DNA from 3 places in the Streptomyces sp. NPDC032091 genome. Region 1 is predicted to be linked to each of the others. Evidence: predicted binding sites of a transcription regulator. Region 1 holds the regulator's gene; each other region holds the start of a gene.

What was found. Region 1 encodes HrcA, which represses chaperone genes, less so after heat shock. Its sites were predicted from a motif close to TTNGCACTCNGNNNNNCNGAGTGCNAA; they were not measured.
Region 2: groES (co-chaperone GroES) is a predicted target of HrcA. The motif match lies at 1,791-1,817, and genes of this name have one in related genera.
Region 3: groL (chaperonin GroEL) is a predicted target of HrcA. The motif match lies at 1,313-1,339, and genes of this name have one in related genera.

What each region holds. Positions count from the first base shown of each region.
Region 1 is NZ_JBVILR010000003.1:101,744-105,014, forward strand. Features, by position in the region: gene ACZ5NJ_RS06265 (nitronate monooxygenase) at 1-183, opposite strand, end outside; gene dnaJ (molecular chaperone DnaJ) at 329-1,468, opposite strand; gene hrcA (heat-inducible transcriptional repressor HrcA) at 1,469-2,485, opposite strand; gene ACZ5NJ_RS06280 (MBL fold metallo-hydrolase) at 2,633-3,271, shown strand, end outside.
Region 2 is NZ_JBVILR010000009.1:122,386-125,656, reverse strand. Features, by position in the region: gene ACZ5NJ_RS16960 (sensor histidine kinase) at 1-972, opposite strand, end outside; gene ACZ5NJ_RS16955 (response regulator transcription factor) at 975-1,661, opposite strand; gene groES (co-chaperone GroES) at 1,961-2,269, shown strand; gene groL (chaperonin GroEL) at 2,381-3,271, shown strand, end outside.
Region 3 is NZ_JBVILR010000017.1:113,609-116,879, forward strand. Features, by position in the region: gene groL (chaperonin GroEL) at 1-1,150, opposite strand, end outside; gene ACZ5NJ_RS25605 (cold-shock protein) at 1,472-1,678, opposite strand; gene ACZ5NJ_RS25610 (ubiquitin-like small modifier protein 1) at 2,073-2,351, opposite strand; gene thrC (threonine synthase) at 2,388-3,271, opposite strand, start outside.

The DNA of each region.
Region 1 (3,271 bases):
GGTGAGCCCGCGCGTCTGCTTGATCTCCTGGTACATGCCGTCGGCGGTCTTGTAGCCGCCGGCCAGGAAGCCGAGCCCGCCCGCTTCGCACACGGCGGCGACGAGGGGCGGGCCGGAGACGCCGCCCGCCATGGGAGCCTGCACGATCGGGTACGGGTGGAGACCGTTCGGTGCGGAGGACATGGACTGCATCGTGCCATGTCCGGGTCACCGCGCCGAATCATGGCATTCGCCTGGCATAGTCCGCTTTCCGGGCGGCCCGGCAACGGCGAGAGCCCGGTACGGGGTCTCCGTACCGGGCTCTCGCGGGGTGCCGTCCGCCGGGCGGTCAGCGGCCGTTGAACGCGTCCTTCAGGCGGCTGAACAGACCCTGCTGGCCGGGCGCGAACTGGCCCATGGGCCGCTCCTCGCCGCGCAGCTTGGCGAGCTGGCGCAGCAGCTCCTCCTGCTGGGCGTCCAGCTTGGCGGGGGTGGTGACCTCGACGTGGACGATCAGGTCGCCGCGGCCGCCGCCGCGCAGGTGGGTGACGCCGCGGCCGTGCAGCGGGATCGCCTGGCCGGACTGGGTGCCGGGCCGGATGTCGATCTCCTCCATGCCGTCCAGCGTCTCCAGCGGGCACTTGGTGCCGAGGGCCGCGGCCGTCATGGGGATGGTGACCGTGCAGTGCAGGTCGTCCCCGCGCCGCTGGAACGTCGGGTGCGGCAGCTCGTGGATCTCCACGTACAGGTCGCCGGCGGGGCCGCCGCCGGGGCCGACCTCGCCCTCGCCCGCGAGCTGGATCCGGGTGCCGTTCTCGACGCCGGCCGGGATCTTGACCGTCAGGCTGCGGCGGGAACGGACCCGGCCGTCGCCCGCGCACTCGGGGCACGGGGTCGGGACCACGGTGCCGAAGCCCTGGCACTGCGGGCAGGGCCGCGAGGTCATGACCTGGCCCAGGAAGGACCGCGTGACCTGCGAGACCTCACCGCGACCGCGGCACATGTCACAGGTCTGCGCCGAGGTGCCGGGGGCGGCGCCCTCGCCGGAGCAGGTGCCGCAGACGACGGCGGTGTCGACCTGGATGTCCTTGGTCGTGCCGAAGGCGGCCTCGTCCAGCTCCAGGTCGAGGCGGATCATGGCGTCCTGGCCGCGGCGGGTCCGCGAGCGCGGGCCGCGCTGCGAGGCCTGGCCGAAGAAGGCGTCCATGATGTCGGAGAAGTTGCCGAAGCCGCCCGCACCGAAGCCGCCCGCGCCACCGCCGCCGCCCGAGGAGGACAGCGGGTCGCCGCCGAGGTCGTAGACCTGCTTCTTCTGCGGGTCGGAGAGGACCTCGTAGGCCGCGTTGATCTCCTTGAAGCGCTCCTGCGTCTTCGGGTCCGGGTTCACGTCCGGGTGGAGTTCACGCGCGAGGCGGCGGAAGGCCTTCTTGATCTCGTCCTGCGATGCGTCGCGGCGCACGCCGAGAACGGCGTAGTAGTCCGTGGCCACTTACGACTCCGCCAGGATCTGTCCGACGTAACGTGCCACTGCGCGTACCGCTCCCATCGTTCCGGGGTAGTCCATGCGGGTCGGTCCGACCACGCCGAGTTTGGCGACTGCTTCGCCGCCCGAACCGTAGCCGACGGAGACGACCGACGTGGAGTTGAGTCCCTCGTAGGCGTTCTCGTGGCCGATGCGTACGGCCATCCCCGACTCCCCGGCCTCGCCCAGCAGCTTGAGGAGCACCACGTGCTCCTCCAGCGCTTCGAGCACCGGCCTGATCGTCAAGGGAAAGTCATGTCCGAAGCGAGTGAGGTTGGCGGTGCCGCCGATCATCAGCCGCTCCTCCGCCTCCTCCGCCAGGGTTTCGAGGAGGGTCGCGAGCACCGCCTTGACGGTGGCCCGGTCGTCGACCTCGAACGACTCCGGCAGGTCCTGCACCAGGTTCGGGACGTCGGTGAAACGACGGCCGACGACCCGGCTGTTGAGCCGTGCCCGCAGGTCGGCGAGGGAGTTCTCGCCGAAGGGGGTCTGGGTGTCGACCATGCGCTGCTCGACCCGTCCGGTGTCGGTGATCAGCACGAGCATCAGCCGGGCCGGGGCCAGCGACAGCAGCTCGACGTGCCGGACGGTGGAGCGGGTCAGCGACGGGTACTGGACGACGGCGACCTGGCGGGTGAGCTGCGCGAGCAGCCGTACCGTGCGCCCGACGACGTCGTCGAGGTCGACCGCCCCGTCGAGGAAGTTCTGGATGGCCCGGCGCTCGGGTGTCGACAGCGGCTTGACGCCGGCCAGCCGGTCGACGAAGAGGCGGTAGCCCTTGTCCGTGGGGATGCGGCCGGCGCTCGTGTGGGGCTGGGCGATGTAGCCCTCCTCCTCCAGCACCGCCATGTCGTTGCGCACGGTGGCCGGTGAGACGCCCAGCTTGTGCCGCTCGGTGAGGGCCTTGGAGCCGACGGGCTCCTCCGTCCCGACGTAGTCCTGGACGATGGCGCGCAGCACTTCCAGTCTGCGTTCACTGAGCATCGCGCACACCTCCGGATGCGGGTCGGTCGTCGGGCGGTCTGGGCCGGGCTGGCACTCTGACTGTTCGAGTGCCAGGGATCCCCCGGTCAGTGTACGGCCGGGTAGTACGCCGGGGGCAAGGGCGGCCCGCCAGGGTAGCGTCGCGGCATGGACGTACGGTGGGAAGAGGCGGGCTGGGAACGGGTGGCCGCGCGGGTGGGCCGGCGACGGCTGCCGGTGTGGGACTGCACGGTGGGACTGGTGGTGGGGGACGACTCGGTGCTCCTGATCGACCCCGGGTCGAGTGTGCGGGAGGGGGCCGCGATCCGAGCCGAGGCGGAGCGGCTGACCGGCCGGCACGTGACCCATATCGCATTCACGCACGGACATTTCGACCACGTGCTGGGCGCTCCCGCCTTCGCCGGCGCCCGGTCCTACGGCGCGGTCGGCCTGGACCGGCTCATGGCGACCCCACGGGGCCGGGAGGAGCTGCGGGCGAGCGCGGTGGCCCAGGGGCTGGCCGAGGACGAGGCGGCCGAGGCGAGCGACCTGCTGCCGGCGCCCGGGCACCTGGTCTCGGGCGAGTGGACGCTGGAGCTCGGCGGGGTCCAGGTCCTGCTGGCGAACGTGGGGCCGGGGCACTCCCAGCACGACCTGGCGGTCTTCGTCCCGGGCGAGCGGGAGACGGTGTTCTGCGGGGACCTCGTCGAGGAGTCCGGGGAGCCCCAGGCGGGCTCGGACGCGGTGCCGGGCCAGTGGCCGGCGGCGCTGGACCGGCTGCTGTCGCTGGGCGGGGAGGACGCGCTG
Region 2 (3,271 bases), on a different contig from region 1:
GGCGTCCTCCGCGGCCAGCAGCGCCAGGTCCACGGGCTTGGGGCGCGGCGCGGGCCCCCCGTCGAGGCGGGCCAGGAGCAGCAGGTCGGCGGCGATCCGCTGGAGCCGGTCGGTGTCGGCCAGCGCGGCGGCCACCGACGCCCGGTCGGGCCGTTCCCCGGCCAGGGCCACCTCCAGCCGGGAGCGGACGGCGGCCAGCGGGTTGCGCAGCTCGTGCGAGGCGTCGGCGGTGAACTGCCGCTGCCGGGCGTCGGAGCGCTCCAGCCGGTCGAGGGTGTCGTTGACGGTCCGCGCCAGCTGGGCGATCTCGTCGGCCCCGCCCGGGTCGGGGACCCGGCGGTCCAGCTCGCTCGCGGTGACGGCGGCCAGGCCGGAGCGGATCGCGGCGACGGGGCGCAGCGCGTGCCCGGTGGCCCACCAGGCCAGGGCCGCGGCAAAGGCGGTCATCGGCGGCGCCCCGGCGAGCAGCCCGACGGCGACGGCCCGCGTGGCGTCGTCCACGTCGCCGAGGGCGGTCATGGCGTACACGGTGTGCGGGGCGGCCGGATCGTGCGCTCCGGGCGGGCCTGGGGCCGCGACCGCGACGACCACGCGCCGCTGCGCGCCGGGGTGCGCGGGCGCCGCCACGGCCGACCGGGAGTCCTGTCCCGGGCCGGGGCGCAGCCCGTCGAGGCGGGGGATGTCCCGGGGTTCCCCGCCGGCGGCGGTGCTCGCGACGGTGCGGCCCTGCGCGTCGCGGACGAGGACCAGGTCGACCCCGCTCTCCGGCGCGGGGAGCCGGCCGCCGGGCGGGAGGGTCCGGGTGTCGACCTGTGCGGCGACCTTCCGTGCGGCGAGCTCGGTGCGGCCGGTGGTGTTGTCGAGGAGGTTGCCGCGCATGAGGGTGTACAGCCACAGCCCGCCGGTGGCGAGCACCGCGGCCATCGCGAGGGCGGCGGCGAGCGCGGTCCGCGCGCGCAGGCTGCTGACCACCGTCAGCCGCCGTCGGGGGCCATGCGGTAGCCGGTGCCGTGGACGGTGAGGATGGAGCGGCGGCCGAAGGGCGCGTCGATCTTCTTGCGCAGCGAGGAGACGTAGACCTCGACGATGTTGGGGTCGATGCCGTGCGGGGAGTCCCAGACTTCGTCGAGGATGTCCTGCTTGGCGACGGCCCGGCCGGGGCGCTCCATCAGGCAGGCGAGGACGCCGAGCTCGCGGGCGGTGAGTTCGATGTCCCGGTCGCCGCGGCGGCAGCGGCGGTCGTTCGGGTCGAGGACGAGGTCCCCGGCGCGGAGTACGGCGGGCGCGGGCCCCGGGCCGGCGGCGCGGCGGGCGAGGGCGCGCAGGCGGGCGCCGAGCACGACGAAGGAGAAGGGCTTGGTGAGGTAGTCGTCCGCCCCGGCGTCGAGTCCTTCGGCCTCGTCGTACTCGCCGTCCTTCGCGGTGAGCACCAGGACGGGGGTCGGGTCGCCGTGGGCGCGCATCCGGGCGCAGATCTCGGCGCCGCCGGGGCCGGGGAGCATGAGGTCCAGCAGGACGACGTCGTAGGGGCCGCCGGTGAGGGCCAGGTCCAGGCCCCGGTGTCCGTCGTGGGCGACCTCGACGCGGTGGCCCTCGGCGGACAGGCCCTGCCGGAGGGACTCGGCCAGGTTCTCTTCGTCTTCGACGACCAGGATGCGCACGCGCCAAGCCTCACATACCGGGCGCCGGACGGGGCCGGCCCGGGGCGGGGCGCTTCGTGGGCCCCAGGGGCCGGGTTTGGGCCAAGTGGGGGGTTCGGCGGCCGGAATGCATGGAACCGGCGGAGCGTGTTGGCACTCCGCTTGACCGAGTGCTAATCGCCGGAATAGTGTCACACCTGGCACTCGCCACCGGTGAGTGCCAACACAGCGACAGGCAGGTCCGGCACCCGCGACGACGGATCGACCTGGTCGCCACCTCAGACAGTTAACCCCGGATCTCCGAAGGGGGAGGTCGGATCGTGACGACCGCCAGCTCCAAGGTTGCCATCAAGCCGCTTGAGGACCGCATCGTGGTCCAGCCGCTCGACGCCGAGCAGACCACGGCCTCCGGCCTGGTCATCCCGGACACCGCGAAGGAGAAGCCCCAGGAGGGCGTCGTCCTCGCGGTCGGCCCGGGTCGCTTCGAGGACGGCCAGCGTCTCCCGCTGGACGTCTCCGTCGGCGACATCGTGCTGTACAGCAAGTACGGCGGCACCGAAGTGAAGTACAGCGGCGAGGAGTACCTCGTCCTCTCGGCCCGCGACGTGCTCGCGATCGTCGAGAAGTAATCACTTCTCACGCATTGCTTTGAACTGCGCCCCTGGTCACCCCGCTGCTTGCCGGGCGGCGAGGGGCGCAGTTCGTTAAACCCGAGTTTTCGAGAGGGCTGAACCGCTCCCATGGCGAAGATCCTGAAGTTCGACGAGGACGCCCGTCGCGCCCTTGAGCGCGGCGTCAACAAGCTTGCCGACACGGTCAAGGTGACGATCGGCCCCAAGGGCCGCAACGTCGTGATCGACAAGAAGTTCGGCGCGCCCACCATCACCAACGACGGTGTCACCATCGCCCGCGAGGTCGAGCTGGACGACCCGTACGAGAACCTCGGCGCGCAGCTGGTGAAGGAGGTGGCGACCAAGACCAACGACATCGCGGGTGACGGCACCACCACCGCCACCGTGCTCGCCCAGGCGCTCGTCCGCGAGGGTCTGCGCAACGTCGCCGCCGGCGCCTCCCCGGCCGCCCTGAAGAAGGGCATCGACGCCGCGGTCAAGGCCGTGTCCGAGGAGCTCCTCGCGACCGCCCGCCCGATCGAGGACAAGTCCGACATCGCCGCCGTGGCCGCGCTCTCCGCGCAGGACTCGCAGGTCGGCGAGCTCATCGCCGAGGCGATGGACAAGGTCGGCAAGGACGGTGTCATCACCGTCGAGGAGTCCAACGCCTTCGGCCTGGAGCTGGAGTTCACCGAGGGCATGGCCTTCGACAAGGGCTACCTCTCCCCGTACATGGTCACCGACCAGGAGCGTATGGAGGCCGTCCTCGACGACCCGTACATCCTGATCAACCAGGGCAAGATCTCCTCCATCCAGGACCTCCTGCCGCTGCTGGAGAAGGTCATCCAGGCGGGTGGCTCCAAGCCGCTGCTGATCATCGCCGAGGACGTCGAGGGCGAGGCGCTCTCCACCCTCGTCGTCAACAAGATCCGCGGCACCTTCAACGCGGTCGCCGTCAAGGCCCCGGGCTTCGGTGACCGCCGCAAGGCGATGCTCCAGGACATGGCCACCCTCACCGGT
Region 3 (3,271 bases), on a different contig from region 1:
CGGTCGCGGCACCGGCCTTGATGACGGCCACGCCGCCGGCCAGCTTCGCGAGGCGCTCCTGGAGCTTCTCGCGGTCGTAGTCCGAGTCGGAGTTCTCGATCTCGGCGCGGATCTGGTTGACGCGGCCCTGGACCTGGTCGCTGTCACCGGCACCGTCGACGATGGTGGTCTCGTCCTTGGTGATGACGACCTTGCGGGCGCGGCCGAGCAGGTCGAGACCGGCGTTCTCCAGCTTGAGGCCGACCTCCTCGGAGATGACCGTGCCGCCCGTGAGGATGGCGATGTCGCCGAGCATGGCCTTGCGGCGGTCGCCGAAGCCCGGGGCCTTGACGGCGACGGACTTGAAGGTGCCGCGGATCTTGTTGACGACCAGGGTCGACAGGGCCTCGCCCTCGACGTCCTCGGCGATGATCAGCAGCGGCTTGCCGGACTGCATGACCTTCTCCAGGAGCGGCAGCAGGTCCTTGACCGAGCCGATCTTGGAGTTGACGATCAGGATGTACGGGTCGTCGAGGGACGCCTCCATACGCTCCATGTCGGTGGCGAAGTACGCCGAGATGTAGCCCTTGTCGAAGCGCATGCCCTCGGTGAGCTCAAGCTCCAGACCGAAGGTCTGGGACTCCTCGACGGTGATGACGCCTTCCTTGCCGACCTTGTCCATCGCCTCGGCGATGAGCTCGCCGATCTGGGTGTCGGCGGCGGAGATGGAGGCCGTGGAAGCGATCTGCTCCTTGGTCTCGACATCCTTGGCCTGCGCGAGCAGGGCGGCGGAGACGGCCTCGACGGCCTTCTCGATACCGCGCTTGAGCGCCATCGGGTTGGCACCGGCGGCCACGTTGCGCAGACCCTCGCGGACGAGCGCCTGGGCGAGGACGGTGGCGGTGGTCGTACCGTCGCCGGCGACGTCGTCCGTCTTCTTGGCGACTTCCTTGACCAGCTCGGCGCCGATCTTCTCGTACGGGTCCTCGAGCTCGATCTCCTTGGCGATGGAGACGCCGTCGTTGGTGATCGTGGGCGCACCCCACTTCTTCTCAAGGACGACGTTGCGACCCTTGGGGCCAAGGGTGACCTTGACGGCGTCGGCGAGCTGGTTCATGCCACGCTCAAGGCCGCGCCGGGCCTCCTCGTTGAACGAAATGATCTTGGCCATCTGAAGTGGTCCTCCAGGAGGGGTGGATTGCTCCGGACCGCGCCCGCGCCCGCGACGGACGGCCTGCCGACCCGGCGGTTCCTTCCCGCCGGACCCTGCGGGCCTCACCGGCCCGGTCCTCGTCTTGTAGCACTCTCACCCGGAGAGTGCTAACGCCAATGATTAGCACTCGGCCCCCACGAGTGCAAGCGGCTTCGCGTCATGCCGGGCCACCGCGCGCGCCGCGCCGGTGCGGCACATACGTGAGGGGCCCGCATCCCAGTCCAGGATGTGGGCCCCTCACGTGTTGGTGCGTGCGTCGGTGGCCGATCGCGCTTCGACTCAGCCGGCCGCGAGCTTGACCATGTCCGCCTGCGGACCCTTCTGGCCCTGCGAGATCTCGAACTCGACCCGCTGACCCTCTTCAAGGGTGCGGTACCCGTCCATCTGGATGGCGCTGTAGTGGACGAACACATCCGCACCACCGTCGACCGCGATGAAGCCGTAGCCCTTCTCCGCGTTGAACCACTTGACGGTGCCCTGAGCCATGCCTAACTCCCCTATTACTGGCCCTTGCGCAGGTCCGCACTTCGCGGACCCGGGTCAGAACTTGCGCCGGAACGCCTCGACCGGGGCTGAATGTATCTGCACCGCTGCTGTCTGCAACAGGTCATTCCGACGAGAAATCTGGACACGCGCAAACAAGGAAATGGGCTGAAAAGTTGTCCTATTCCTGGGCAAGTCGGGCCAGACAAGCCGCACCAATGCCCCAAAAGGCACGCGCATGTTGACTCAATGTCAACCCTCTCGCGGCCCGCTCATATGCGGCGGGCAAGAACAACGGAGGGGACTTCCCCAACTCTACCGCGCCCAATCAAGCAGAATTGCCCCCTCCGCTTTTAGCGGAGGGGGCAATTCAGATTCGGTCGGGACGTCGGCCGGCTCAGCAGCCGCCCGCGACCGCCGGGATGATCGAGACGCCGGCGCCGTCCGGCGTCGCCGTCTGCAGGCCGCCCTCGAAGCGCACGTCGTCGTCGTTGACGTAGACGTTCACGAAGCGGCGCAGCTTGCCCTGGTCGTCCAGGACGCGCGCGGCGATGCCCGGGTGGTTCGCCTCCAGGGAGTCGATCACCTCGGAGAGGGTCGCGCCCTCGGCCGGGACCTCGGCGGCGCCGCCGGTGTAGGTGCGCAGGATGGTGGGGATGCGGACGTTGACGCTCATGGCGCTACCGCCTTTCCGGGGAGTGCGAGGGAAGGGTCAGGCCAGGCCGGCGGCGCGGAACGCGTCCAGGCTCGGGCGGATGGTGGCGGTCTGGCCGCTGCCGGACACCGCCTCCAGGGTCTTCAGGCCGTCACCGGTGTTCAGGACGACGGTGGTGAGCGAGGGGTCCAGGACCCCGTTCTCGATGAGCTTCTTCGTCACGCCGACGGTCACGCCGCCCGCGGTCTCGGCGAAGATGCCCTCGGTCTGCGCCAGGATCCGGATCGCCTCGACGACCTGCTCGTCGTTGACGTCCTCGACGAAGCCGCCGGTGCGGCGCGCGATGTCGAGCACGTACGGGCCGTCCGCCGGGTTGCCGATGGCCAGGGACTTGGCGATCGTGTTCGGCTTCTGCGGGCGCACCACGTCGTGGCCGGCCTTGAAGGCGGTGGACACCGGGGAACAGCCCTCGGCCTGGGCGCCGAAGATCTTGTACGGCTTGTCCTCGACCAGACCGAGCTTGATCAGCTCCTGCAGACCCTTGTCGATCTTCGTCAGCTGCGAGCCGGACGCGATCGGGATCACGAGCTGGTCGGGCAGCTGCCAGCCGAGCTGCTCGCAGATCTCGTAGGCCAGCGTCTTGGAGCCCTCGCCGTAGTAGGGGCGCAGGTTGACGTTGACGAAGCCCCAGCCCTCGCCCAGCGGGTCGCCGATGAGCTCGGAGCAGAAGCGGTTCACGTCGTCGTAGTTGCCCTCGATGCCGACCAGGTCGCCACCGTAGACACCGGCCATGACGACCTTGCCCTGCTCCAGGTCGTGCGGGATGAACACGCAGGAGCGGAAACCGGCCCGGGCGGCCGCGGCGCCGACGGCGCCGGCGAGGTTGCCGGTGGAGGAGCAGGAGAGGGTGGTGTAGCCGAAGGCGCGGGCGGCCTCGACGG